2 regions of the Shewanella marisflavi genome follow, and region 1 is predicted to be linked to the other one. Evidence: riboswitches for the same ligand, from Rfam matches in the RefSeq annotation. Region 1 holds a riboswitch; the other holds the start of a gene.

Region 1 (15,287 bases):
AACTGCGTCAAAAGGTATGGCAAGCTTCTGCCACCCGTGGCATGAGTGGTGAAAACGAAACGGCTTCATTGGTTTCTCGTCTGGCACAACTGCGCGCAGAACGAGCTAAGCTACTGGGCTACGACAGCTGGGCCGACTACCGTCTAACGCCGCAGATGGCAAAGACGCCTGAAGCCGTTTATCAGATGTTTGGTTCTATGGTGCCAGCGGTTGTGGCTAACACCCAAAAAGAAGCCGATGATATTCAGGCGATGATCAACAAAACCGGTGGTGACTTCACCCTAGCGCCATGGGACTGGGCTTTTTATGCCGAGAAAGTGCGTAAAGAGAAGTTCGACCTAGACGCCGCCGCCATCAAGCCTTACTTCGAATTTGAGCGCGTACTTAAAGATGGCGTCTTCTTTACCCTAGAGCGTCTCTATGGCGTCACGCTCAAGCCACGTCCAGATCTGCCTGTCTACCATGAAGATGTGAAGGCCTACGAGATGTTTGACGCCGACGGCAGCTCGATGGCGATCTTCTACGCCGACTACTTTGCCCGTGAAGGCAAGCGTGGCGGCGCCTGGATGAGCTCTTTCGTCACTCAATCTAAACTGCTGAACCAAAAGCCAGTGGTCGTCAACGTGATGAACATCAAGAAGGCCCCTGAGGGTGAGCCCACCTTCGTCAGCTACGATGAAGTCACCACCATGTTCCATGAGATGGGTCACGGTACCCATGGCATGTTCTCTAAGGTGACCTACCCTAGCCTGGCAGGTACCGCTGTATCTCGTGACTTTGTTGAGTTCCCGTCGACCTTCGAAGAGGACTGGGCTGCGCACCCTGAAGTACTAGCCAACTATGCTAAGCATTATCAAACCGGTGAAGTGATCCCTGAAGCACTGCTGCAGAAGCTGCTCAAATCACGTAGCTTCAACCAGGGCTTCGATACCTTGGAATATATGGCCGCGGCGCTGGTTGACCTTGAGTGGCACTCACTGAGCGCCGATACACCGCTACAGGATGTGGCTGAGTTCGAAGCTAAGGCGCTGGAAAAGCACGGCATTAATATCGCAGCCGTACCACCACGCTATAAGTCGACCTACTTTGCCCACGCCTTCCCAGGCGGCTATTCGGCCAGTTACTACGCTTATATGTGGAGTGAGATCCTGGCGGCAGACGCCTTTGCCTATGTGCAAACACAGGGTGGTCTAAACCGCGAGATCGGTATGAAGTATCGCAAGACAATACGTGAAGTGGGTAACAGCGTCCCGCCGATGGAAGCCTACAAGGCCTTCCGCGGTCAGGAGCCAACCACTGATGCCTTGCTTAAACGCCGTGGTCTGAACTAAGGACTCCTCCTTAAACCAGGGAACGCCCATAAAAAATGCCGCTCAATGAGCGGCATTTTTATCTCTCAGGTTTTAATCAATGCGAGTGATTACGCCTGCTCAAGCTTGCTTAGGCCGGGCGATTAGCCTTGTGACGCAGCACCAATACGCTTACCACAAATAACGCGCTACAGGCCGCTAATCCGGCGCCTACAGATTCGGTAAAACCCAACACCGTATAACCCACCAAACTGATCCCCGCCACAATAAGCGCATAAGGCAGCTGAGTCAGCACATGGTCGATATGGTGACAGTTCGCCCCGGTAGAAGACAAAATAGTGGTATCAGAGATAGGCGAGCAGTGATCGCCAAACACGGCGCCTGCCAGCACAGAGGCAAGCATAGGCAACATCATGTTGCTGTGGGTGCCCATAGCCATATCGGCAGCAATAGGCAGCATGATACCAAAGGTGCCCCAGCTGGTACCGGTAGAGAAAGCGGTTAATCCAGCCAGTACAAACAACACGGCAGGTAGCAAGGCAAAAGGAATGTTCCCCGATGCCAGACTGGCCATATATTTACCCGTCTCCATTTGGCCTATCACGCCGGCAATGGTCCAGGCAAACAGTAGAATATAAATGGCAGGCAGCATAGAGCGCGCGCCGGCAATAATGCCTTTCAGAATAAGAGATTTCTCAAGACCTTGACTGATCACTAGCACTAAGGTGGCCACCAAACCTATCACGGCACCAAAGAAGAGTGATGACGCCACATCTGTCTTCTCGAAGGCACCAATTACGCTAAAGGGCAGGCTCTCTGCCGCTAAGGCATCGGCGCCGCTGCTGATCATGAAGTAGATGGTGGCAAATACCAGTACCGTAATAGGTAAAAATAAGCCTAAGATCTTGCCCGAATCCGCCTCAGGCAGGTCGCTGTTAGCCCCAGGAGGTAAGCCCTTAGACTCATCATACAGATTGCCTTTTTGGGCGTTCAGTTCATGCTGGCGCATCGGGCCCACATCCAGCCCCATAAAGGCAACACACAGGAGTAACAGTAGCGCGAAGATGGCGTAGAAGTTCATTGGTATCATCTGCACAAACACACTCAGATGACCGCTGTCGGTAAAACCATGGGCAGTTAAGATGCCGCCGATCAGCGCAATAATATAAGCGCCCCAGCTCGACACTGGCGAAATCACGCAGATAGGCGCGGCGGTCGAATCCAGCAGGTAAGCCAGCTTACTGCGAGAGATATAATATCTGTCGGTGAGTGGACGGGCGACACTACCAACCACCAGGCTGTTGAAATAGTCATCGATAAACACCACGCAACCCAGGAACATGGTCAGTAGCTTGGCATCACGCTTGTTACGAATATGCTGACGCGCCCAATCGGCAAAGGCCTTTGCCGCCCCGCTCACAGTGATCAGCGCGGTGATCATCCCGAGGAGAATCAAAAAGCCCAGCAGGTAGACGTTCCAGTTATTCAGGGCACCATCATCCCACACCAGGCCCACCACCTGTTGGCCCAGATACTGACCCATATCCAGCAGCGAAAAATCGGCAATTAAGAGTGCCCCTAAGAGGATCCCTAAGCCTAAGGACAGCAATACACGGCGAGTGAAGATCGCCAGCAGAATCGCTACCAAGGGTGGCAGCAAAGAAAGTGCCGAATCGGCATAACTCAAAGTTGTCATTGTTAAATATTGTCTTCGTTAAAATACGAATGGAGGGCAACTGAACTGGTGGGATATAGCAATAGATATTACACCTGTCCTATCAGTAGCGCTCCATAGTGATACCCATTATCGGTATAATTTCCTCTTATCAGTCCGGATAAGAAGCACTATGGCAGTGCTGCCTCTATTCGATGACAGCCCCAGCGGCGAGCCTTGATCAACTCCACCACTTCGGCACCAAATCCTTTCATATTCGCTTAACGGCATCACCCTAACGAATACTACTGATATTTAATGCACCTCTACGTCTCAGGACGCCTGCCAATGTCACTATCGGCAAACGTGAGGCACATAAAAACACAAGCGGCTTTAAGGATGCTACCTCAAAGCCGCTCCACGTGATCTATATCACATTAAACTTTAGATGAACACCAAGGTATTCACCATGCATTTACATTTTATTAAATAAGTTCGAGTAGCTTAGGCACTGCCTCGAACAGATCCGCTTCCAGACCATAGTCGGCTATCTGGAAGATAGGCGCTTCAGGATCTTTGTTAATCGCCACGATCACCTTAGAGTCTTTCATCCCCGCCAGGTGCTGGATGGCACCAGAAATACCTACGGCGATATAGAGATCTGGCGCGACAATCTTGCCTGTCTGTCCCACCTGCAGATCGTTTGGCACATAACCGGCGTCCACTGCCGCGCGAGACGCGCCCAGTGCACCACCAAGCTTATCAGCCAACTGTTCCAAAATGGCAAAGTTCTCAGCACTGCCCATGGCACGACCGCCAGAGACCACGACTGAAGCCGCGCCCAGATCGGGACGCTCAGACTCAGACAGAGTTTGCGATACAAACTCCACATCGCCACTGTATTCATGTTCCAGCGTCTGTACCGAGGCACTTCCCTCTTGAGCGACTGCATCGAAGGCACTGGCACGAACCGTCATCACCTTGATGGCATCTAGGCTCTGTACCGTTGCCATGGCACTACCGGCATAGATAGGACGCACGAAGGTATCTTCGCTCACCACCTCGACCACTTCTGAGAGCTGGGCAACATCTAAGAGTGCGGCCACACGGGGCAACACATCTTTACCAATACTCGATGCCGCAGCCAGAATATGTTGATACTCGCTGGCCACAGAGACAATCAGCTGAGACAAGTTTTCGGCGATGGCATTGGCATAAACGGCACCATCGGCCACCAAGACCTGACGCACACCGGTAAGCTGCTTGGCGCTCTCGACAGCGGCGCCGCAGTTGTGACCCGCTACCATCACATCGACTTCACTACCGATAGCCTGGGCACAGGCCACGACTTTAGCCGTGTCGAGTTTTAGAGTCGCATTATCATGTTCTGCTATTACTAGAATCGCCATTTAGATCACCTTCGCTTCATTCTTTAGCTTGTCCACTAGCTCCTCGACAGAAGCCACCATAATACCGGCTTGACGCTCAGCAGGCGGTGTTACCTTGAGCACCTTCTGATGCTGCTTGAGGGTCACACCCAGGCTTTCAACCGTCACGGTATCGAGCGGCTTACGTTTCGCCTTCATGATGTTAGGTAATTTGGCATAGCGAGGTTCGTTCAGACGCAGGTCAGTAGTAACTACCGCCGGCAGTGGCATCTTGAGCGTCTGCAGACCCCCATCAATTTCACGAGTCACGACTAACTGTTCGCCCTCGACTTTCACCTCAGAGGCGAATGTAGCCTGTGGCAGACCTGCCAGTGCAGCCAGCATCTGACCCGTCTGGTTGTTGTCGCCATCGATTGATTGTTTGCCCAGCATGATCAGCTGAGCCTGCTCCTTGGCTTGAATTGCATTAAGTAATTTTGCAATAGACAGTGGCGCAAGCTCTTCGTCGGTTTCCACATGGATACCGCGGTCAGCCCCTAGTGCCATTGCCGTACGGAGTTGTTCCTGCGACGCCTTAGGCCCTATGGTTGCTACCACAATCTCGGTCGCAATACCTGCTTCTTTCAAACGTACCGCTTCTTCTACAGCAATCTCACAAAATGGGTTAATGGCCATCTTCAGATTTGCGGTATCGACATTTGTATTGTCAGCATTGACCCTGACCTTCACATTAGCATCGACGACGCGTTTAACTGGCACCAATACTTTCATAAGGCTTCCTTCTTACGTCTTTATTCTGGATAACAACAAATAGTGCATAGCAAAACTATCACAAACTGATGCCACTTTACGTGCTGTTGACGTTAACGTCAACAGGAAGTCGTCGGCATCTTTGTCCTACATCAATAACCCCTTATCTTTACCTGAGTCGCTGCACCAAAATGGCTAATAAAGAGATATCTCGAAATGAAATTTACAATAAAGACTAAATATTCATTTAATTCGTTTGATAAAATCTTTTTTAGTTCCTATTATTAGCCCTGTAATCCTATTTACTATTTTATTTTTTAAGCAGGACATAATTAATATGAGCGAATTTCTAGATATATTGACGCACGGTCGTCGCTTTAAGGCTGCTGTTAAAGAATTGTCGGTAGAAGATTTAAAAGATGTAGCGACTAAGCTTGAAAAAATCATCACCGAGAAAGAGAAGCAAGCTGAAGAAGAAAGCGCGATGATGGCCGAGCGCAATGCAAAGATAGAAGAGATTCGCCAACAAATGGAAGCTGTTGGTTTATCAATTGACGATTTAGGTGCCGTAGCTGCTAAGCCTGCCCCTAAAAAACGTGCACCACGCCCACCTAAATATAAAATTGAAGTGGATGGCGAAACGATCACTTGGACGGGTCAAGGTCGCACACCAACCGTATTTAAAAATGAATTAGATAAAGGCCGTTCTTTGGAAGAGTTTCTTATCTAATGCATAATATCCCAGTCCATTTGGGAGACAGGTTTGAAAGCCAACCAGTAGGTTGGCTTTTTTATTAGCCATCATTTTTACTCATTTTACCTCTTCAGCTCCCCCAGAATCTCCGCCCCGAGATTGACATAAACCGATACAGTTACGCCCTTGGAAATTGTTCATAAAATAGGATAATCTTGAGCCACTTTTTGATCCCAGCCAACAATAATAAATCCTATGCAAATCTATTCTCTCTCTGTCAGTGCGAGCCTAGTCACCTGCTTGTTGGTGAGTCAGTCCGCAATAGCGAACGCTCAATTAACTGATAACACGCCAAAATTAACGGCGCTGTCCCATGCAACTTTAATGATAGCGCCGGGTGAAACCAAGCAAGATGCCACCTTGTTAATAGAAGATAATAAAATTAAAGCCATTATCGCCAATGACAAGATCCCGCCAGATGCCTTTGTCATCGATATGAGTGGCAAAATAATTTATCCCGGATTTATCGATCCCTATACCAATTACGGTATCGACTTTAAATATGAGCAGCAGAAGGTCGCTAGTCCGGTTTACGAAATTAAACGCATAGGTGGCAATGCCGAAAATGGTGCTGTTCACGCAGAAAAAGAATGGTTTAACTATATATACCCCGACCAAGAGACAGCCAAACAATGGATAAACAATGGTTTTACCAGCGTACAAACGGGCATGTTAGATGGGATATTCAGGGGCCGTTCGGCAACGGTTTCTTTAGCGCCGCTAAAAGCTAATGACATTATTTACCGAGCGAAATCCAGTCATCTGCTCGCCTTCGATAAAGGCAGTTCGATTCAAGATTATCCCAACTCATTAATGGGTAGCATCGCACTTATTCGACAAACCCTTGCCGATGCCAACTGGTATCGGGCCAATATCAACAAAGCTGACTCTGCCACACAAGAGAAGAATATAGAGTTTAATATTGCGCTAGAACACTTGGCTGATATAGACAAGAGCCTGACGATATTCGAAACCAAGAACTTAAATAATCAGCTTAGGGCGGCACACTTATTAAACGAATTTGAACTGTCGGCAAGCTTAGTCGGCAATGGCCGCGAATATGCGCGTATCGATGAGGTCAAGGCCACTGGCTATAGCATTATTGCACCGCTCAATTTTCCCGCCGCTCCCGATATTAAAGATGGCGATAAAGAAAGAGAGATAAGCCTGGCTCAGCTGCGTCACTGGGAGCGGGCGCCAAGCAATCCTCATGCGCTGGAAAGTGCCGGCATTCCCTTTGCCTTTACCCAGCATGGCATTAAAGCCGATGCCTTCTGGCCAAGGCTAAGACAGGCCGTGAAACAAGGACTAAGCCATGACGCGGCACTGGCGGCGTTGACCACTGAGGCTGCCGAAATTGCAGGTATTTCGGCCTTTAGCGGCAAGCTAAAGCCCGGTTATATGGCCGATCTGGTGGTGACCGATGGCGATATATTTACCCAGGGCAAGATAGTCAGCGTCTGGCTGCAAGGTAGCGAGACACAACAGATCCCCAGAGACAGACAGTGGCTGGCGAAAGAATACCAGCTGACCTTAGGTGAACTCACTCTGGATTTGAGCCTAGAGGACGACGACAAGCTGAGCGGCATTCTGGCCAGTGGTGAGCAGGAGATCCCCCTGAGCGCACTCGACTATGCTAAAGCGCGGCTTACCTTTCACGCCGATCTCAGTGAGGCGGGTTATCCGGGCATCAGCCGCTTCACCCTGTGGTTCGACTCAGAGGGCATCCACGGCAGAATGATCGATAGCAGCAATCGTCAGCACCCTATAGCAGGTGTAGAGATTGCCGCCGAGCGGAGTTCATCCTCAGACAAGGCAGCAACCTCAGATGAGAGTCCAGCCCAGCCTTTGGTTTCCAAGCTCACTAAGCCCAATGTCGCCTTTGGCATTAGCACACAGCCGACACTTGAACGACTGCATATCAAAAACGCAACCCTGTGGACCTCAACAGAACGCGGACAACTGATAGGCTATGATCTGCTGATCCGCGATGGTCGCATCGAAAAGATAGGTCAATCCCTCAGTACCCCTTCGGGTTACCAAACCTTGGACGCGACAGGTAAACACCTGACCGCCGGGATCATTGACGAACACTCTCACATCGCCCTCAACGGCGGCACCAATGAGGATACCGACGCGGTCACCGCCGAGGTGCGTATCGGCGATGTGGTCAACCCAGAGGATATCGCCATTTACCGCGCCCTGGCTGGCGGAGTGACCACGGCGCAACTCCTTCACGGCAGCGCCAACCCCATAGGTGGCCAGGCTCAGGTGATCCAGATGCGTTGGGGCGAAAGCGCCGAGGCGATGAAGCTTAAAGAGGCGCCTGCCAGCATCAAGTTTGCCTTAGGGGAAAACGTCAAACAGGCCAACTGGGGAGACAAGTTCAACCGTCGCTTCCCTCAAAGCCGAATGGGCGTCAAGTCGCTGTTCGAGGAGGCCTTTAACGAAGCCTTAGCCTATGAGAAGGCCAAGGCTGATTACCAGCGCCTGCGCAGTAGCCAGCAACGTAAACAGATAGCCCCTAAGCCTAACTATCGCCTCGCGGCGGTGGCCGAGGTGCTACGCGGTGAGCGTCAGGTGCATATTCATTCCTACGTACAATCTGAGATCTTAATGTTCCTGCGCCTTGCTGAAGCCTATAACTTTAAGGTCGGCACCTTTACCCACATACTCGAAGGCTACAAGGTTGCCGATGAGATGGCTAAACATGGCGCCTACGCCTCCACCTTCTCTGATTGGTGGGCCTATAAGTTCGAGGTCTATGATGCCATTCCGCAAAACACCTGTCTGATGCACAACAAAGGGGTACTCACCAGCATCAACTCCGACGACTATGAGATGCAGAGACGTCTCAACCAGGAAGCGGCCAAATCTATGATGTACTGCGACATGTCACCGCTTGACGCCTGGAACATGGTCACCATCAACCCGGCTAAACAGCTAGGTATTGATCAGTTAACCGGCTCGCTCGAAGAGGGCAAACAGGCAGACCTAGTACTGTGGGATACCTCGCCGCTCTCCGTCTACGCCAAAGTGCAGAGCACCTGGGTGGCGGGGCGCCGTTATTTCGATCGCAAACTCGACAAACAGCTGCAACATGAGGTTGAACAGGAACGCGCCGCACTGATCCAGGCGGTACTTAACAGTGATAAGCCAGAAGTGCCGGGCGAAGCCCCTACAGATAACACTGAGCCTCAATGGCACTGTGACACCCATTACAAAGCTTGGGGGCAAGCAGCCTTCAGCCAAGCAGCCCTGGGCCAACAGGGTGCTCAGTACTCAAGCGCCCACAGCAAGTTACACAAGGAGGCCATCTAATGAAGCCAACACTCTTCGCCCTTAGCCTGGGCCTCTTTTCTTCCACGCTGATGGCTCACGATATGGTCCCCGCGAGCGCCCAAAGCCAGCCAATCCTGATCCATAACGCCAGAGTACACACTGCTATCGACGGTGTTCTGGATGGCACAGATGTGCTGTTTGACCAAGGCAAGATAGTCGCCATCGGCCAGCAACTGCCTCAAGAAGGGGCCAAGGTGATCGATGCCACAGGGCAAGAACTCTACCCAGGCCTTATCGCGCTCGACAGCAGCATAGGCCTGGTCGAAGTGGAGATGATGCGCGCCAGTAACGACAGCTTCGAGGTGGGCGATAGCAATCCGCAGCTGCTGGCCGTCAGTGCTTTTAATCCTGACTCAGAGCTCATTCCTACCATCAGAGTTAACGGTATTACCCACGCCCAGGTCGTCCCCCAAGGGAAGGCGCTGGCGGGGCAATCCTCACTGGTCTCCCTAGATAGCTGGACCATAGAAGATGCTCTGGTGGCCTCCGCGCCACAATTTCATCTCTACTGGCCTACCATTGGTCATCTCTCCAAAGATGAAGAAGTCGCCGCTAAACAGCTTAAAGAAAGGGATGCACAAATCACTGAGCTGAGTCAGCAACTCGAAGCGGGTTATCGCTATTTCCTGGCGGAAAAAGCCGGCACTGTCGCGAAGATAGATAACCGCTGGCAGGCGGCGCTCCCCCTATATCAGGGCAAAGCCAGTCTGTTTATTCACGCCAATCGCAGCCAGGAGATAGAGCGCGCCATCGCCATGACGCGTCCTTACGGCTTTAAGTTAGTCTTTGTCGGCGGTTATGATGCCTGGCGCCTGGCGGACCAACTCAACGAAATTGGCGCCTCGGTGATCTACAACCGCACCCTCAGCCTGCCACTGCGCAAGGATGAGCCGGTGGAGATGAGTTTTAAGATCCCTGCACTGCTGGATCAGGCTGGCATTCCCTTTGCGCTTGGCTTTAGCGGCGACTGGAACACTCGTAACCTGCCCTTTGCGGCGGGTCAGGCGGCAGCCTATGGGCTGAGTAAAAAGGAGGCGCTCAAGAGCATCACCCTCAATGCGGCCAAGATCTTAGGCATCGACGACATGGGTGCCATCGCCGAGGGTTACCGCGCTAACCTGGTGCTGTCGAAGGGGGATATTCTCGACCCCGCCAGCAGTAAAATCCAAGCTGTGTTTATCGACGGTCGCCAAATAGATCTCAATAATCGCCAACAACAACTTTATCAAAAGTACCTAAAGCGTTAGACTTTTGCTTCTAAGCGACTCAAATCTGGCTGGTTATTTCGGCCAGATTTGAGCTCACCTCATAACACAGGCCAATACCATGACAAAGACCGCCCTGATCCTATCTGCCCTGCTACTGAGTGGCTGTGCGGGCGAATACACCTTCAACAGCAATTTAGATGGCAAGGCCATCAATGACTACTTTAAGGTTGGCGAGGTCAAGTTGTATCAAGAGACGCTACCTAAGGGCTCATACGAACTCAAAGGCATGGTCGAAGGCGAGTCATGTCAGGTGCGTACTCAAGATGTGCCAGCCTCTATCAGTGACGCGCGAACTCAAGCACGCCGCGCCGCCGCAGATAAAGGGGCTAACGGGCTTATCATCAAGGGCTGCACCTTAGTCGAACAGCCGGGCAATACCTGTGTCACCCAGGCGCTGTGTGTCGGTCAGGCCATCTTGCTGCCCACCACAGAGAAGTAGTTTTTTATCGCCCTGCGCATTAGCGTAAACAGAAGTCTTTACCATGACACTCAAACGTGAAGTTGAGGCGGTGGCCATCTGCCGCACCCCTTACAAACAGAAATTTGGCATTCCCAGACAGCCAGGACTGGTTACTGCCGCCCGCGGCTTCGTTGAACTGCAGCCACCATATAACCACATAGATACGGTGCGCGGCCTGTCGCAGTACTCTCACATCTGGCTGCTGTTTACCTTTCATGAAAACCTCAGCCAAGGCTGGAAAACCACAGTTAGGCCACCACGCTTAGGCGGCAACGAGAAGCTAGGGGTGTTTGCCACCCGCTCCACCTTCCGCCCCAACGGTATCGGCCAGTCTGTGGTCAAACTGCACGCTATCCATCAGCGCAAAGGCAAGGTGGAACTTGAGATCTCCGCCATGGATCTACTGGACGGCACACCGATTCTGGATATCAAACCCTATATCCCCTTCTCAGACGCCATCGAAGGCGCCATAGGTGGTATCGCCCATGAGGCGCCCGTGCTGATCCATGTGCGCTTTACTGAGGCCGTGCAACACCAGCTGGACAAGTTACCCAAAGATAAGTATCCCAACCTCAAGGCCATCATCGAAGGCGTGCTGGCACAGGATCCCCGCCCAGCCTATAAGAAGGCCAAGGAAGACCCAAAAGATTACCAGATAGCCCTCTATGATCTGGATATCCTCTGGCATGTGGATGAGACAGGCATTCTGGTCGATGCCATTCGCCCGGTAAAACCTGAGGCATTGGAGCAGGCAGATTAATCATGGAAACGCCCATCGATTACCGCGAGCAACATAAACAGCGCCTGGCCTACATGCCTTGGCTCTACTTCTCCTTAAAGCCTAAACACCTCTCCTGGGCCAAGCCCTGGCAAGAGGAGATACAAACCCAATTGATGGCCGTTGAGACGGTGAGCATAGGAGCGGAGTGCTTTATTGCTCCCCAGGCCAAACTGTTTGCCGAACCGGGCCGGGATATTCAGATAGGTAATCGCTGCATGATCGCCGCCGACAGCTTTCTGCACGGGCCTATCGTTATGGGTAATGAGGTGGCCATCAATCATGGCTGCTCCTTAGATGGCGGTCGCGGCAAGATAGTAATTGGCGATCAGACCCGCATCGCCAACAATGTCACCATCTACGCCTTTAACCATGGCATGCGCCCCGACACGCCGATATATCAACAAAACAGTCAATCTAAGGGAATCGTCATAGGCAAAGATGTATGGATTGGCGCCCAGGCGGGCATAATCGATGGCGTGACCATAGGCGACGGCGCCGTGATCGGCATGGGGAGTATCGTCACCAAAGATGTTCCCGACTTCGCTATTGTCGCCGGTAATCCCGCTCGTATCATAGGTGATAGGCGCGATAAGAAATAAACGCCTGGCGAGTTAGCTAATGAGTAAACCAAGATAGCCAAGTTAATTAGCTAAACCCAAAGCGCCAAGCTAATTACCTAAACCGAGAGTGCCAAGCTAATTACCATGGATCAGCTTACCGGCACCATGGAAAATCACATTGACAACCCCACCAGCTAAATCCTTCTCTTCGACCTGATTATCTGGGTTATTGGGCCGAGATTCGGCGCGCTTTTTGACCCCATCGTAAAAGGCCTGATCGAGGGATTTATTGCTGGCGCAACCGCTCATCAGCCCTAAGCTGAGACTGGCGATCAGCAAGGTCATAGTAACTTTCATGTTCTTTTCCTTAACCCGAGAGGCTTTCATCGTCATTCCCTTTATATCCACTAAACATGACTCGCCCAAAGATGGCAAATCGACACTAGCCATTAGGTAGAAGGTAAGGCAGATTTTTTGAACAAGCAAACAAACTTAACAGATCTTTGCCCCGCCATCGCCGCCGCCCTTGCATCTACCTTTCTGATACACATATGATGATCAATCGATTGCCCTAACCAGGCAACGACTACAACATAAAAAGCAATCATCACAAAAGGAAGTCGTCTGTGAATACCCCACGCCTCTTGGGCTTACTCGGCCTGTTGCTGCTACCGGCCGCCAGTGCCGCGCCCTTCATCTTCGACCAGCAAAGCTATCGTCAAGATGTCAAAACACTCGCCAGCGATCAATTTGAAGGCCGCGGCCCACTCTCCAAGGGCGAAACCCTCACGGTGGAATACCTAGAGAATGCCTTTAAACAGATGGGCTTAGCGCCAGGATTTGGCGATAGCTACCGTCAGAGTGTCCCGATGGCCAAGATCACTGCCGACCAGAATATGCAACTCAAAGTGGGCGATCTGCGCTTTACCAATGGCAGCGACTTTACCGCCCGCACCGAGCAGATCCAGCCAAGCCTCAGCCTGGATAACAGCGAGGTAGTCTTCGTTGGCTACGGTATCAAGGCACCCGAATATGGCTGGAACGACTACCAGGGCATAGATGTCAAAGGCAAAACCGTGATCCTCATGGTCAATGACCCCGGCTTTGCTACGCAGGACCCAGAGGTCTTCAAGGGCAACGCCATGACCTACTATGGCCGCTGGACCTACAAATATGAAGAGGCGGCCAGACAAGGCGCCAAGGCAGTATTTATCGTCCATGAAACCGCCCCTGCCGCCTACGGCTGGAATGTAGTGCAAAACAGCAACACCAACACCAAGTACACCTTGGTGGACAAGGAGAAGAATCGCTCTCACATAGGGGTGATGGGTTGGATCCAACATGAAGTTGCGCAGAAGATCTTCACCGCCGCGGGCTTAGATTACGACAAGCTTAAGCTCACCGCCGCCAAACCAGGCTTCAAACCGCGATCGCTCAAGCTTAAGGCTGACCTTACTCTGAAAAATGAGATTGAGCTGGCTACTTCCTACAATGTGGCCGGTCTGCTGCCGGGCAAAACCCGTCCTGACGAGTGGCTGGTGATGCACGCCCACTGGGATCACTTAGGCAAGACGATGCATGAAGATCAGACCCGTATCTACAATGGCGCGGTGGACAACGCCTCAGGCGTAGCGGGCGTATTGCAACTGGCACGTCACTTCAAGTCTCTAAGTGCGACACAGCCGCCTGCGCGCTCCATGTTGTTTAGCGCCTTTACCGCCGAGGAAACCGGCCTCATCGGCGCCCAGTATTTTGCCGAAAACGCACCTGTGGCCACCAAGCAGCTGGTTGCCTTCCTCAACATAGACGGTATGAATGTCGGCAACAAAGTCGATTATATCTTGCGCTATGGCGAAGGCGTTTCTGAGCTGGAAAACTATCTAGATGCCGCTGCCAAGGCCCAAGGCCGTTGGGTTAAGGCCGATCCACGGCCGCAAAACGGTTTGATGTTCCGCTCGGATCATTTCGCCCTGGCCAAACAAGGTGTCCCCGGCCTGATGTTTATGAGCCTGGGGGATACAGATCCAGACTATATCGCCCACAAGTACCACCAGGGCGCCGACGATTATGATCCCAGTTGGACCCTAGGTGGCGTCGAGCAAGATCTAGCGCTGATCAGCGATATTCTAGAGAAGCTCGCCAACAATGATGACTGGCCAAAATGGCTCGAAGCGTCGGACTTTAAGACCCGCCGCGCCCAAGATGGTCGCTAAATTGGCAGCTGTCCCCTCATTAAGATGACACGGTGAAACAGGAGGCTCAGGCCTCCTGTTTTGATCTTGTTTTTATTGATAAAAAAGGCCAATTTACAGGGCCTTTAGCGGACTTATCCGACCTTAGTTCTTTAGTCTATATCGGTCAATCTTCACTTGTGAGTCCCCCGAGGCTTTGGGTAGTGTGTGATCAAACCACAATCGACACCCCCTAAGCACGGAGGCTCTATGTCTGCTGTAACGACATCTGCAATTGAAAACCAACTTCCCTTACAACTGAGCCAATTTAACGGCGACACCAGCACGCCGCTAATCGAACAAACCATAGGTCATTACCTGGATGAGATGGCAGCAAAGCACCCCGACCAACTCGCCATCGTCATGCATCATCAAGGGATCCGCTGGAGTTACCAGGAATACCAGTCTCATATCGACGAACTGGCCGCGGGTCTGCTGGCCATCGGCATAAAACCAGGGGATCGCGTCGGCATCTGGTCACCCAACAATATCGAGTGGTGTCTGACCCAATTTGCTACCGCCAAGATAGGCGCCATCATGGTATGTATTAACCCGGCTTATCGCCCAGAGGAGCTGCAATACGCCCTCAACAATGTGGGTTGCCGCGCCATCATCTGCGCCGAAAAGTTTAAGTCCAGCCACTATCTCTCCATGCTCTACGAGCTAGCCCCTGAACTGAATATCTGCTTACCGGGTCAACTGGAATCGGCCAACCTGCCGAGCCTGGAGTTTGTGATCCGTATGGGTGATGAGGCGTCTCCCGGCATGCTCAATTTTAGCCATCTCAAG
Region 2 (15,287 bases), 2.1 Mb from region 1:
GATCATAGGCTACCACTGTGCAGCCAAATCCCAACAGGATCTTGATGGTGGCGACCCCAATCTTACCCGTGCCTATCACACCTACAGTACGGCCATGCATGTTAAAGCCCACCAGCCCTTCGAGGGAAAAGTTGGCATCACGGGTACGTTGATAAGCCTTATGCACCTTGCGGTTTAGGGTCAGCATCAGAGCCACCGTATGCTCGGCCACCGACTCCGGAGAATAAGCGGGCACATTGACTACCCTGATCCCCAAACGCGTCGCAGCGTCCAGATCGACATTGTTGAAACCGGCGCAGCGCATCGCAATGATCTTAGTGCCATTTTTAGCGAGCTCGACCAACACCTCTTCACAGAGAGAGTCATTAACGAAGGCGCAGATCACCTCGAAGCCATAGGCCAGTTTGGCCGTCTGCATGCACAGACGGTAATCAAAATACTCTATCTGCGCGCCGAAGGCCTGGTTGGTGCGGTTGAAATGTTCCATGTCATAGTGCTTGGCACTAAAAAAACCTATTCTCATCTTGGCTACCTAATAGTGATCTAAATGGGGTAAAGGCTTGTCATCCTAGTAATCACAAATTGCCTCAACCTGTTATCGCTCCATTATAGCTAAGGAAAGATGTGACTTAACAAAGATAAATCACCTTCTGGATCACGAAATGGTTATCTTTGTGAGCTGCCAATGTGTTTTATAGCCATTTCCTGCTAAGCTGGCGCAAATTTTCACAGACCTTTCGCCCTATGAGTCATAAGCATAAGCCGATTTCCGAGAAAAAATTTTGGCTACAACGCCTGAGTAAAACCAGTCTGCGCGCCCTGCATATTTTAGGCATAACAGGCGCTGGCGGCGGTATCTTGTTGGGTGTCGACAAAACGCTGTGGTGCAACTATTGGATCTTAGCCATGGGCAGCGGCAGCCTGCTAATGCTCTGGGAGGTAGTGAGAGATTGGCGTTGGCTTATTCAACTCAAAGGAGTGCTCACGTTAGTGAAACTCGGCCTTCTGGCGCTGTTTATTCCCTTGGCTAACTATAAACCTGAACTGCTGATCGCCATAGTGCTGCTGTCGGTGGTCGTCTCCCATGGCCCTGCGGGTCTGAGACATTTTTCAATACTGCATGGACGCCGCTTAGATGGACGAAAAGAGATTAAAGGCTGAAGCCGCGCCGCTGCTGACGCAAAATAGTCAGCTTTTAGGGCTAGAGACCCATCCCCAGGTGCTCGACCTGGCCTGCGGCAGTGGCCGTAATGGCCTCTGGTTGGCCGCCCAAGGCGCTCATGTGAGCTTTGTCGACAGAGACGTAAGCCGCCTCCCCAAACTACCGCCTCACTGTCAGGCCAAAACCAAGGACCTGGAAACTGGCGAGGCGCAGCTTCCCAAAGCTCAATATAACATTGTCTTGGTATTCAACTATCTGCACCGCCCCTTATTTGAGACCATTAAAGAGAGCATCAAGCCCGGCGGGCTAATTATCTACGAAACCTTTATCACTCAACAGGCAGAGGTAGGCAGACCGAAAAACCCTGATTTCTTGTTGCACGAGGCAGAGTTAGTAAAATGCTTTTCCAACTGGGAGACTTTGCACACTTTCGAAGGTAATGTAGGCTGTGAAGAGACGCCTTGCTTTAAGGCGCAATATATTGGCCGAAAACCAGCTAACTAGGATCTATAAGCGTTAAGGACGATTAATGTTTCCCTACCCCGAACAGTACCAGCTCGCCGCACCGCCATTAGTTACCGCCCTTATGGTATTTTGGTCGATAGTATCGCGCGCCTTATTTGGCGACGATAGTGCCATCGCCTTCTACCCACTCTTTATGCTGTTTCCTCTCAATATCTTATTGCACGCCAAGCTGATCTGGCAGGCCAAAGGCATTGAGCGACTTGATCAGGGCGTCTACGCCTTCATCCATCTAAGCCTGGCCTTCGTGGTCTGGACCTTTGCCATCATGCATGTCAATGGCCACGGTTTTTAAGTGGTATGTTCTACACAGTTAGCCCGTTTATAGACTCTCAGTTTTAGGGCGCTACACTTGCATTAAGCGCCCTCTTAGCGGTATCTTTGCAGCCCTTTTAGCCGTCAAGACATGTTATGACTGATTTTGTGTATGCGCCGCCTACCGAGCCTTGGCTTGAGATCCTTCATGAAGATAAGGATATTATGGTAGTCAATAAGCCCTCAGGCCTCCTTTCTGTGCCAGGGCGCGATCCTGCCTACCATGACAGCGTCTACACCCGCGTCTTACGCGATCATCCTAACGCTCAAATTGTCCATCGTCTCGATATGGCCACGTCAGGCATTATTGTCGTAGCATTAAGGCGCAGCGCCGAGCGGGAACTCAAGCGTCAGTTTCGCGATAGGGAAACCCATAAGATCTACTATGCGCGTGTCGCCGGTCATGTAAAACCCGAACAAGGCAGCGTCGATTACCCTCTCATCTGCGATTGGCCCAATCGACCTAAACAAAAGGTAGACCACCAAGTGGGCAAGGCCTCTAAGACACTGTTTGAGGTGGTTAGCCGAGCCCGTCGCTCCACCTTGGTTAAGCTAACCCCCATCACCGGGCGCTCTCACCAGCTACGTGTGCACATGATGGCCATAGGTCATCCTATCCTGGGCGATAACTTCTATGCCGATCCGCTGGCCAAGCGTCTGGCACCACGTTTGTTGCTACACGCCCAATCGCTGAGTCTGACCCATCCCTACAGCAAGCAGCCGATGACCTTTAGCACGCCGATCCCCTTTACTCAGGTCACAGATCAACAATAGGCCCACGACATACTGGCTTACACCTAAAACTTTAATCATCTCGCTAAAAAATTAGCAGTTTGCTAAACAATACCGTAAATTACCTCATATTATTGACTTAAAATGGTATGTAGTAATGGATAGTTCATTTCAGCGTGATCAGCTCGACAATCAGATCCTCTCAGCACTTATGGAGGAGGCCCGTACCCCTTTCGCTGAGTTGGCGAAACGCTTTGGTGTGAGTGCCGGCACCATACATGTGCGAGTAGAGAAGATGAAACAGGCAGGTATTATCACGGGCGCCCAGATCACGGTAAACCCCAAGGCGCTCGGTTATGACGTCTGCTGTTTTATCGGGATTAATCTCAAAAGCGCCGGCGACTACCCCGCCGCCATCGCCAAACTCAATGCCCTAGAAGAAGTGACTGAGGCCTACTACACCACAGGCAACTACAGCATCTTTGTGAAGGTGATGTGCCAATCTATTGATGGTTTACAACATGTGCTGATCAATCGCATTCAATCCATCGATGAGATTCAATCCACTGAGACACTCATTAGTTTACAAAACCCCATCAGCCGCGCGGTTAAACCCTAAGCCAGTCTCACTAGGGCTTCCAGCCTTAGTGAATACTACTACTAAAAAACTACTTACAACTTTTTCATCTACCCGCTTTAACTTTGGCAATCTTTTGTGTTAAAAAGAACAAGCCGTCAACACGACAGCAACAAAATAAAAAAGTATTAGTAACCAAAGTTACAGCAATACCAATAGTGTTTTGTGTCTCAAAACACTTCTATTTGACAAGGAAGAAGTTGTGAAAACTAAATTATCTCTAGCCATTTCAGCAGCGCTGATCTCGAGTGCGGCTGTAGCCAGCAACCAGTACACCGCAAACCCATATGCTCCGGAAATTACCTCTGCTGATAGCTATAAGAAGCCAACAGCTTCTCAGCCTTCACAAGTTGCTCCGCAGCGTTTCATCATTGAACTGAACTCTCCTGCAGTAGCTAAATACCAAGGCGGGATAGATTCACTGGCTGCAACAGCCCCTAAGAAAGGTCAAAAAGTTAACGTACAGTCAGCACCAGCCCAAAGCTATGCTAGCTTCCTCGCCAAAGAGCAATCACAATTTGTGAATGAACTGGCGAAAAAAGTGCCTAACGCCAAAGTTGAGCAAAGCTTTAAGACCCTATTTAATGGTGTAACAATTGTTGGTCAAGGCCTAAGCATAGAGCAGCTAGCGGCTATGCCTAACGTTAAGTCTGTCTACCCAGAGACCATGTACGAAGTGAACATGGATTCATCTCACGACGTCATCAACTCTGCAGCAATGTGGGAAGCGGTTTCTGGTATGGAAAACGCGGGTAAAGACGTTCGCGTAGCGGTAATTGATACAGGTATTCGTCCAGAAAACCCAATGTTTGCAGGCGAAGGTTTCACAAAACCGGCTGAAGGAATGCCAGGCGATGACTACTGTTCAACAGTCGATGCAAGCTTCTGTAACGACAAGCTAATCGTTGCCCGTTGGTCACAACCTACTTTTGAAGTGTGTGCCGATGAACATATGAGCCCACTAGGTTACGGTGGCCACGGTTCTCACGTTGCCGGTACTTCTGTAGGTAATAAGGTCACTACAACCTATGAAGGTGTAGAAGTTGAGCTATCAGGTGTTGCACCTGCGGCCTACCTCATGGTCTACAAAGCTCTATTTACTAATTCAGAATGTGCTCGCGGTAGCGGCTCTAACATCATGCTGATGGAAGCGATGGAGCATGCCGTTAATGATGGCGCAGATGTTATCAACAACTCATGGGGTGGCGGCGCAGGTGGCGACCCAGCCAACAGCCCATATAAATCTATGTATGAAGCTGCTGAGGCTGCCGGGGTAGTTATAGTAACTTCAGCAGGTAACAGCGGTAATGGCCCACAAACTATCGGTTGTCCAGCCTGTATCGAATCAGGTATTACCGTTGCAAACACCACAACGGGTCGCTTCTTTGCTAACGCCCTAACCGTTGACGGTGAAGAGATTCTTGCACTGCAAGGTAACAATGGCCTGTTAGAAACAGATATCACAGCACCTATTATTGCTGCTGCTAATATCGATGCAGAAAACACCCTTGGCTGTACACCGTTTGCTGCCGACTCTTTCAAAGATGGTATCGCACTGATATCTCGCGGTTCATGTTCATTTGCAACCAAGGCTGAAAACGCTGAAGCTGCGGGTGCGAAAGCATTGGTCGTTTACAATAGCGTACCAGGTGCTCCAATCTCTATGTACATGCCAGACTCAACACTGCCTGCAGTAATGATCTCTAATGCAGACGGCGCAGCAATTCTTGAAGGTCTGGGCGATGACACAACAGGTACTATCGCAGCAGAAGTCACTCGTATCGTTAATAGCAAGTTTGCTGATCTTCTGAATGACTCAAGCTCTCGTGGCCCTAACGGTAACCAAAACATTCTGAAGCCAGATCTTGCAGCGCCAGGTACTTCTATCCTGTCTGCAACCTCTCCTGATCAAGACGGTACTGATTTTACCACTATGACAGGTACCAGTATGGCTAGCCCGCACGTTGCAGGTGCCGCAGCTTTGATGAGCCAGCTACACCCAGACTGGTCAGCCAACGACATCAAGACAGCGCTAACCTCTACTGCGCACATGGACGGTGTGCTTGATGATGATGCAGTAACGCCAGCCGACCCATTTGCAATGGGTGCGGGTCGTATGGATTTGGATGCTGCGGCTAAAGCAGTACTGACTTTCGACAAGCCATCTATCGCTTCAGATTCTTGTGTTGGTCCATGTACTTTCACGCGTACTGTATACAACAAGAGTGACGAGAAGACCTCTTGGGAGCTTTCAGCTTCGTCTGATAGCGCAGGTATCAGCGTATCGCCTTCATCACTGGAGCTGGAAGCTGGCGAATCAGCAACCTTCACGGTAACCGTTGACTCAACTTACAGTGAATACGGTGCTTGGATCTTCGGTAACGTCATGATCAAGAGCGCATCTCACCAAGATGCTCACCTACCCGTTGCCATCCTGGCTAAAGAATCAAGTGATGCATCACTGATCTCTACCATGGCAACCAAGGCTGATCTGACTGCTGCGGAAGATATGCCAATCAAAGCCGTAGTGAACAACACTATCTTTGAAAATACCGTAACCGTTACTGCTATGGCTCCAGAGGGTACTAAACTTACCTCTGCCGACGATGTGACCGTGACGCTAAATGGCGCATCACAAAATGGTTTCGAAGTCGATGAAGCTCTTGGCCGCATCACTTGGGTAGGTCAACTTGAACTACCCGAAATGCAGACTGGTAAAGGAACCGGCGCAAGCCCAAGTATCTTCGATTTAGACCTCGCCTATGTACCTGCCTGTGCCGACGGATGTGATGAGAAATCATTCACCTTCAACCTACCGGCATTTAAGTACAACGGTGCGACTTACACTCAGCTAACTATCTCTGACAACGGTCTTGCGGTTGTTGGTGGCGGTTCAACGTCTGGAACTTGGAACAACAAGGCGCTACCAGATAGCGCTAATCCAAACAACATTCTGGCACCATTCTGGAGTGACTACGACCTAAGCGACGGCACTGCCGACGACACTGGTGGTGGACAGCTAGGCATTCAGGTTGTTGCCGCAGGTGAGAGTCAGTGGATTGTTGTCGAATGGAAAGATGCTCAGCTATATGCTGATGCCTCTGGCAACAAGTACAGCTTCAGCCTATGGATCCAAACTGGTGACGTAGAAGATATTTGGTTCAACTACCTAGATATCCCTAACATGCCAAGCAATGTCACTATCGGTGCGGAAAACATCAGCGGTAGCGTAGGTACAACCTTCCACTACAATGGACAAGGTGGCACTGTTACTACTGACGATTATGTTGCACTGCAAGCGACCTCTTCAGGCAGCGTAGAAATCGACTACCTTGCGACACCAACTAGCTTCAACCCAGGTCAAACAGACAACTTCTCTGTTGACGAAGAAGCGACCTTGGAAGCAAACGTGTTAGATAATGACACGGTGACTAAGAAAGTAGCTCGCGTCTCTGTAACTGGTGACGGCATGACAGCTAATGCGCAACGCATCATAGATGTTGCACCAGCGGGTGCCCTAGGTGAAGCGACAATCGTCGATGAGCCTGCACACGGTGAAGTGACTCTTGAAAAAGATGGTACCGTTACCTACACACCTGAAGATGATTTCTTCGGTAAAGACTCATTCACTTACACTTCTACGGATGCTGAAGGCAACCTTAACGAAGTAACGACTGTGAATGTGATGGTAAACAACGTTAACGATGCGCCAACTGTTGCACCTACAGGTATGACAAGTACCGAAGGCTTCGTGGTTACCGCTAAGGCTAACGGCAAAGACGTTGATGGTGACAGCCTCACTTACACTTGGACACAAACATCGGGTACACCTGTTACCTTTAACAATGGTGGTGCGGAAATTAAGTTTACCGCTCCAATGGGTGACCACACGCTGACCTTCTCTGTTGTGGCTAGCGATGGTGAACTTGAAAGTGAAGCGGGTACTGCAACCATTACTGTTAACGCCAAAGAAGAGAGATCTTCTGGTGGTTCACTGGGTTGGTTTGCACTGCTAATGCTACCATTTGCTGCGCTACGTCGTCGTAAATAAGTAGATAGCTTAAACAGAAAAAGGGAGCCGCTTGGCTCCCTTTTTTTATTTTTTGCATATCGACATACTAAGCAGGTCTAGCAATAAAGCTAAAGCGCAAACACCTTAGTCATCACCTTATAAAGCTCTGTGCCTTGGTACACTGAAGCCGACGCAAAGTGCAGCACAGGCACGCAATCTACCGGCAGACTTAAAGGCACTATGGCCTCTTTTTCTCCATACCTGTCGACACGTAAAATGTTAGCGAGTGGCTCGCCGGCATTAAGCGGTTGCCCCACCTTGGCCTTATACTCCACCAAACCACCCAGTGGCGCATGGTACTTCTTGTAATCTTTCAAATAACAGGCATACCTAGGCATATCTGCAGGCACAATACACTCACCAATCACGCCTCGTTGACTGAGGTAGGCCAAAATCCCTTCGACATCAACCAAGGCGTCGGCCAGATCGATATTTTCCTGACTCCCAAGCTCCAAGGTAAAGGCCGATACAGGCACCTCAAGCTCACGCCCCTGACTGGATAAATACTCGCTCAGTTGCCACCAGGGGCAGAAGATAGACTCATCCATCGCCCCGCCAAACTCATTGGGGATCAGCAAGGTATAGGGAATAGAGAAAACCTTGGCAGCATCTTTGTCATACTCAGGGCAATAGAGGTGCTTGCAAGACTTTGGACCAGTATGCAGATCCAGCACGATATCCGCTTCATGCCCCATCTGCTGCAAACTCACCGCCAGCCTATGGCCAGTAGTGATCCCCCAAGGCTCATGTAATCGACTGTGGCATCGTTCTACCAGCAGGGCCCTATAGTGAGCAATAAGCTCTACGTCCCCAAGATGACTATGCCCCTGATACCAGCTGGCAATATCCAGCTTATGATCGAGATACTCTCGGTTCCAGTTAACCCCAGTAATGGGATCGAACCTGCCCAGAGTAAACTCGCCACTCTTTTGATTGATCCCTAATGGATTCGCCAGAGGGACTAGGGTCACCTTGCCCCTCAGCTCAACCTGCTCAAGCGCCTGCATCAACTGATAAATGACGGCATTGCCCTGCACCTCTGCGCCATGAACATTGGCCTGAATATAGACGCTAGGCCCGCTGATCTCCTCGGGGGAAAACTCAAACAGAGTAAGCTCAAGATCTTGACCAGTGGCTAGCTCGCCAATCTTAAGCATCGAACGACTCGGTTTCATCTTTATCCTTCGAATAGATTCTTATGTAAGGCGCTCACTACCTGAGCCGCCTCAGACTCGGCCACCAATACACAAAGGTTATGTGGGCTGGCTCCCTGACAGATCATCCGCACGTTATGAGGCTCTAACACCTCAAACACACGGCGGCACACGCCGGAGGTGGTCGCAATCTTATTGCCGACAATCGCGACTAAAGCTAAGCCCTCTTCAACGCGCACACGGCAGTGTTGCGACAGCTCCTGTAACAAAGCCTCGTTCAGCAAACTATTACCCGCCGAATCTGAGCCAGTCTTATCTAAGGTCAGCGATACGTTCACCTCTGAAGTAGTGATCAAATCAACACTGATCTTATGTCTTGCCAGAGTGGCAAAGGTTTCAGCCAGGAAACCTTGGGCATGGAGCATCTGCAGGCTGTGCAGATTAAGCAAAGTCTGATCGCGGCGCACCGCTACCGCACGGTAGATGGGCTCTTCACTAACTTGATGGCGAATCCAGGTGCCACCCAGCTCAGGCGCCTTACTGGAACCCACAAATACCTGAATCTTATGTCTGACGGCCGGTAATATGGTTGCTGGGTGCAACACCTTGGCGCCAAAGGTCGCCATCTCGGCCGCCTCATTAAAACTGATCTCAGGAATAGGACGCGCATTTGGCGCCAGACGAGGATCGGTAGTAAAGATACCTGGCACATCTGTCCAGATCTCCACCGCCGAGGCATCCAATGCCTCAGCCAGTAATGCGGCAGAATAGTCACTACCGCCGCGGCCTAGCGTTGTTGTCGCGCCATGTTCATCGGCGCCAATAAAGCCTTGAGTCACGATACGCTGCTCAGCGAGCAGGGGGAGTAGATGTTGGCTGCAGAGGCTTTGCAACACCTCGATTTGAGGCTCGGCGCGGCCAAAGTGGCTATCGGTGCGCATTACCTGACGCACATCAAAGGCACTGGCTCGCTCGCCCTTCTCTCTTAGCACAGCAGCAAACAGTACAGATGAACATTGCTCGCCCTGAGCTAGCAATTCATCTATGACTGCCTTATCACGGCTTTGCGCAAGCGTCTCACTTAAGGTCGCAATTCTGCTAAGAATAGCGTCTAGGCGGGCAGCCACTTCATGGGGCTGGCCTAGTTCATCTAGGATCTTATATTGAATCGAGGCAATCGACTTTAGCAGTTGCTGGCGACGTTCATCGTCGAGGCGCTCCTGCGTCAACTCCACCAAAAGATTGGTTACGCCGCTCGAGGCGCTGACCACCACCACACGGGTTTCAGGATTGGCCAATACAATATCGGCACAGCGGTTCATCGCCTCATAATCGGCAACGGAAGTTCCACCAAATTTTGCAACAACAATAGACATTAGCGCACCTCAACCCAAGTAGCTGATAGTGACAGAAAAGAGATAAATAACATTGAATACGCTCCGAACTTACTTCGTTCGAAGAGCCTGGTGCAAAGATGACGCACCCCAAGACGGGAAACAGCGATTGCCACCAGAAGCTCTCCACCAATTAACAGGTGACAATCGATGGGATTCAGCCCAGTCGACCGATAAACAGATGAAACCAAACATCTCTCTATCTCGGCGCTAATCTCCCTCATAAACCATCATCGGAGTTTGGACTCCTCAAGCTTACTACCTAGTTAACGCTCCTCTTCTGTATCGCTAACCTTAAGGTTAGGATGCTTGAAAACTATCAAATAACGGAATAAAAAGTCAACGTTATTTTCTCACGCCACAATGAAAGCTATTCATAATAGCTGCAGGTGCTAATTGCTGATGTCAGGCAGTTCGTTGACTAAGCAGACCCGAGAGGAAAACTTGCCTAAACCCAACTCCTCATAATCCACCAGGCAAGGCACTAAATACAGCTCGTCATTATCCACAAAGTAGATGGCATTTTGGTTAAACACCTTACCTAACTCCACCGCATCGGCCTTATCTAATGACACCGCCCAGCTCTTCTCCATATGGCCTCTGTCGGTCGATGCACCGATCAAAGCACGATATGGATATTGCAGACGTAAAATGTGGCGTTGTAACTGTTTATCCAGAAGACGATTTTGCGAGGGGGAGAGGTTTTTGCCTTTGGGGTTATAAGCGGTGATGATTGCAAAAGATAATGAAGAAGAGAAAGGTTGAGTAAGTAGGAATTGCGTTTGTTGATAACATTGCCAAAAGTGTTCGTTGCCTGTGCTCATCACTAAAATATTCCTAAATTAGATTCAGTCGATTATAGCAAAATTCACCCAGCTTCCTAGTAGCGTGATGTAGGTCACTTTATTAAATTTTATTAATAACTTTAAAATCAAAGGCTTAAAAAAATAGATGTGACTTACATCATATCTCCAGGTAATTTTGTTAACATTTCATTTGTTAACAAATGACTAAAACGAGTACAATAAGTTCGTTGATTCACTTCCACTCATCTCACGATGAAATACTTTTTGTTACATCTTGTCGACGACAAGGTCATCAAAAGTTAGTCGATTTCCTGTATAAAATGTGAGCTTAGGCTGATTTAGCATTTAAACTTGAAAATATTAAATAGTTAGCGGAATTAATGCCGACTACTATTAATCGAAGTGAATACAGTTCGCGTTTCTTTTGAAAGAGATACGTTGCTTTACTAATCATGAAGTGTGTTGCTGTTTCAATATAGTTAGATGAAAGCACCTACGTGAGTTCAGTAATTGTCGCGAAGACAGACAGGGCGCAGCAACACCAACTAGCGCTCATGGTTAGAACAGTTTTAAACAAAAATTAGGTAAATAAATATGCAAAACCCGCACATTCTGATCGTTGAAGATGAAGCCGTTACCCGGAACACGCTAAGAAGTATTTTCGAGGCTGAAGGATATGTGGTAACTGAAGCCAATGATGGCGCAGAGATGCATAAAGCCATGCAGGAAAACAAGATCAACCTTGTCGTGATGGATATCAACCTTCCAGGTAAGAATGGTCTACTGCTTGCGCGTGAGCTTCGTGAAATCAATAACATCGGTCTAATCTTCCTGACCGGTCGTGACAACGAAGTTGATAAGATTTTGGGTCTGGAAATTGGTGCTGATGACTATATCACTAAGCCATTTAACCCACGCGAACTGACTATCCGTGCACGCAACCTGCTGACTCGCGTCAACAGCACTGGCGGCGAAGCCGAAGAGAAAAGTGCCGTAGAATTCTACCGTTTTAACGGTTGGAGCCTAGAGATCAACAGCCGTTCACTGGTAAGCCCACAGGGTGAGTCATACAAGCTGCCGCGTAGTGAATTCCGCGCCATGCTGCACTTCGTTGAGAACCCAGGTAAGATCCTAACCCGTGCTGACCTGCTGATGAAGATGACTGGCCGTGAGCTTAAGCCACACGACCGTACTGTCGATGTGACTATCCGTCGTATCCGTAAGCACTTCGAAAGCTTGCCAGATACGCCAGAAATCATCGCCACCATCCACGGTGAAGGCTATCGTTTCTGCGGTAACTTAGAAGAAGCATAAATCACATCCAGCTAGCGCAAATGTGATTTAGTTTAAAAAGCCAGTCTTACGACTGGCTTTTTTGTACATGGACTGTACTCATCCCCGGTGGCCAAGGAAGGCCAAAGAGGGGATTTGTACATGGATTGTACTTATCCCCGAAGCCCATGGATGAGCTAAGAGGGGGTTTGTGTCTGGAACACTTATGCCAAAACCCATGGATGGATAGCTTTGGTATTTGTACCTAAAGACTTAATAGCACTTACCTAATTTACATCATCACGCTGCATTCCTTTGAATCGCCTACCCGGCGAGGGATGTGCAAGCACAATTTTGGCACGCCGAATTTCCATCCTTGGAGGCTCCACGACGACGTCCTGTCGTCAAGGGCCAAAATCGTGTTTACACTAGTATCTCTATCTCTTCGATTTCGCTTCTTTTGATAGGTGCACAAAGACTCAACAACTAGACTATCTAGCATAAGTTAAATTTGCTGTACTTTATTAAAGTTAATTCAAAACAAATTCATCTGCCTTTAGGACTGCTATTCCCACAAAAAAGCCCTGCTACTTTCGAAAAGCTACAGGGCTTTTATTTTGGGCTAAGGCTTAAGAGCGATAGCCTAGTGCTTCAGCTGCCTCTCGAGAAAGTCAGCCAGTGAGCGATACAGGTGGGTACGCACCTTCTCGCCGCGCATCGAGTGCTTAGAGCCGGGGTAATCTATCATCTGGAACAGCTTGCCCTCGTCCTGCAACGCCTTATAGACGCGGGTGCTGTTTTCAAACAACACATTATCATCGGCCATGCCGTGGTACATGAGTAGCCCTGACTGATAACCTTTCACATACGGCAATACGCTACTGGCCTCATAGCCTTCGGCATTCGTCTCTGGGTGTGACAGATAGCGCTCGGTGTAGTGAGTATCATACAGCGACCAGTCGGTTACTGGCGCGCCCGAGATGGCAGCCTTGAAGTAATCAGGGGCCTTAAACAGGCTCATCAAGGCCATATAACCGCCGTAGCTGTGACCATAGATGGCAATATTCTTGCCATCCACATAGCTAAGGCTGCGCAGATAATCGACACCCGCTTTTTGGTCGTTCACCTCGGCTTCGCCCAGGTGCTTATAGATCACCTGCTCGAACTTGGTACCACGATGGGCCGAGCCACGATTATCCAACTGGAACACGATAAAACCCTGTTGCAGTAAGTACTGAGTGAAATAGTCGTGCTCACTCCAGCTATTGACCACCAGCTGAGCGTGGGGACCACCGTAGACGCGCACCACTACAGGATATTGCTTAGTGGCGTCAAACTGCGTCGGTTTAAATAGTCGGTACTGCAGCGCCTGACCATCTTCAGCCTTTATCTGACCAAACTCGGGTAGCTGCCACTGACCAAAGAATGGATAGAGGGGATGGGCTTTATCCACCTTATTCTGCTCTACCCAAGCCAGATGTTTGCCCTGCTCGTCATGCAAACTGATCTGCGGCGGCTGCGCCAGGCTGTTGAAATAGTCGAGGTAGATAGACTCCTTGTCGGCAAATACCGGCGCATGCATACCACTACGCTGACTCAGCTGCTCAATCGCGCCACCTTTTAATGGCACGCGAAACAGATGCTTTTCAACCACGCTGGCCTTGCGACCGGTAAAGTAGACCCAGCCGGCCTGCTCATCCACATGCACTAACTCATCCACAGCCCAATCGCCTTTGGTCAACCGCTTCAGCAGTCGCCCTTGCAGATCAAACAAGTAGAGGTGATTAAAGCCATCACGCTCTGACGCCCATAGCATCTGTGGCGATTTTTTAAGGAAATGCAGATCATTGTTTAAGTTCACCCAGGCATCGCTCTCCTCGCGGATCATGGTCATGGGTGCATCTTGGCTGCGTAGATCTATAATGCGCAGATCTAAGGTCTTCTGATCTCGGCTCTGCCACTGAAAAGAGAGCTGCAGACTATCTGGTAACCACTTCACTCTCGGCAGATAGATATCCTTCTCTTCACCCAAGTCGACCCAGCGCACCTGCTTATCGGCCAGCGTCACCACACCTAAGTCGATGACGACATTATTCTTACCCGCATAGGGGTATCGCTGCTCGGTCAACTTGATGCCATCGGCATAGATCTCATTGCGAGTCACCAGCTCAACGCCGGACTCATCGATGCGGGTAAAGGCGATGGCCGACTCATCCGGCGCCCACCAGTAGCCCGTCATCCTGTCCATCTCTTCCTGGGCGACAAACTCGGCCATACCGTTCTTAATCGCACCGCCGCCATCTGTAGTCAGGGCGGTCAGCTTTTGGCTGCGCAGGTCAAATACATAGAGATTTTGATCCCGAACGAAAGAGACATAATGCCCCTTAGGCGACAGCTTAGCATCTGTGGTAAAGCCCTCGCCCACAGGCAGCGGCGTGACCTTGTTATCGCTCAACGAATAGTAATAGAGGGCGCCCGATGCCGGGATCAGGAGCGCCTGACTATCGTCTGCCCAGAAATATTCCATGATCCCCTGACCATAGATACGCTGACGCTCACGTCGCGCCTTCTCTTCATCTGACAACTCAGCGCTTTTCAGCTTATCAGCGTCAAGCAAGATGCTCTGCTTGCCCGTAGCCACCTCCATCTGCCAGAGATCGTAGAAGTGTTGATCTTCCTTGCGTCCCGCCAGATAGGTCACCCGCTTACCATCAGGCGACAGCTTAAGCCCTCTTGGACTACTGCCCGCGAGCGCAGGCGAAGCATAGAGTCTTTCTATGGTTAAAGGTTCCATACCGCCGACCGGCTGAGGAAGTTGAGATTGTGACGCACTTACCGTTTGAGATAAAAACATAGGCACCGCCAATAAGGCTGAACTTATCCATTTTTTAGTCATTATTATGTCCTGGATATAAAACAGGTTTAAAAGCCAACAAATCGCAGGCTAGCATTGTGCCCTAAAGTGACATAAAACAAAAACCGCGATCTTGGCAGGCTAAATTGCCGCTGAAAAAATGATTCAACTGGGGTAGAATCGCCCGCATAACTAGCATTTATAAATACGATCTGACCTCCATGGTGAGCCTAGCTCCAAATGTCATAGGAAATAACATGCAAACTCTGGCACAACACCTTACTACTCAAGGGATCCAAGCCCCGCTAGCCCAGCTATTGACCACACTGGCCGATACCTCTAAAGCGATCAGTCACGCGGTGCGTCA

What was found. A riboswitch is a leader RNA that binds a small molecule or an ion and turns the genes downstream of it on or off. The one in region 1 is predicted to bind lysine.
Region 2: another riboswitch for lysine. It lies ahead of lysC (lysine-sensitive aspartokinase 3); the one in region 1 lies ahead of CFF01_RS06405 (Na+/H+ antiporter NhaC family protein).

Annotation. Positions count from the first base shown of each region.
Region 1 is NZ_CP022272.1:1,439,194-1,454,480, reverse strand. It holds gene CFF01_RS06410 (M3 family metallopeptidase) at 1-1,331, shown strand, start outside; gene CFF01_RS06405 (Na+/H+ antiporter NhaC family protein) at 1,441-3,006, opposite strand; lysine riboswitch at 3,085-3,301, opposite strand; gene CFF01_RS06400 (electron transfer flavoprotein subunit alpha/FixB family protein) at 3,450-4,373, opposite strand; gene CFF01_RS06395 (electron transfer flavoprotein subunit beta/FixA family protein) at 4,374-5,123, opposite strand; gene CFF01_RS06390 (H-NS histone family protein) at 5,440-5,832, shown strand; gene CFF01_RS06385 (amidohydrolase family protein) at 6,052-9,177, shown strand; gene CFF01_RS06380 (amidohydrolase family protein) at 9,177-10,445, shown strand; gene rcsF (Rcs stress response system protein RcsF) at 10,525-10,905, shown strand; gene tsaA (tRNA (N6-threonylcarbamoyladenosine(37)-N6)-methyltransferase TrmO) at 10,949-11,686, shown strand; gene CFF01_RS06365 (acyltransferase) at 11,689-12,306, shown strand; gene CFF01_RS06360 (hypothetical protein) at 12,403-12,624, opposite strand; gene CFF01_RS06355 (M28 family metallopeptidase) at 12,927-14,480, shown strand; gene CFF01_RS06350 (AMP-binding protein) at 14,709-15,287, shown strand, end outside.
Region 2 is NZ_CP022272.1:3,526,075-3,541,361, forward strand. It holds gene CFF01_RS15565 (2-hydroxyacid dehydrogenase) at 1-523, opposite strand, end outside; gene CFF01_RS15570 (hypothetical protein) at 745-1,161, shown strand; gene CFF01_RS15575 (class I SAM-dependent methyltransferase) at 1,136-1,666, shown strand; gene CFF01_RS15580 (hypothetical protein) at 1,692-1,979, shown strand; gene rluA (bifunctional tRNA pseudouridine(32) synthase/23S rRNA pseudouridine(746) synthase RluA) at 2,096-2,773, shown strand; gene asnC (transcriptional regulator AsnC) at 2,889-3,350, shown strand; gene CFF01_RS15595 (S8 family serine peptidase) at 3,571-7,419, shown strand; gene CFF01_RS15600 (succinylglutamate desuccinylase/aspartoacylase family protein) at 7,509-8,615, opposite strand; gene lysC (lysine-sensitive aspartokinase 3) at 8,618-9,970, opposite strand; lysine riboswitch at 10,100-10,276, opposite strand; gene CFF01_RS15610 (DUF3293 domain-containing protein) at 10,381-10,812, opposite strand; gene arcA (two-component system response regulator ArcA) at 11,389-12,108, shown strand; gene CFF01_RS15620 (S9 family peptidase) at 12,710-14,962, opposite strand; gene CFF01_RS15625 (class 1 fructose-bisphosphatase) at 15,178-15,287, shown strand, end outside.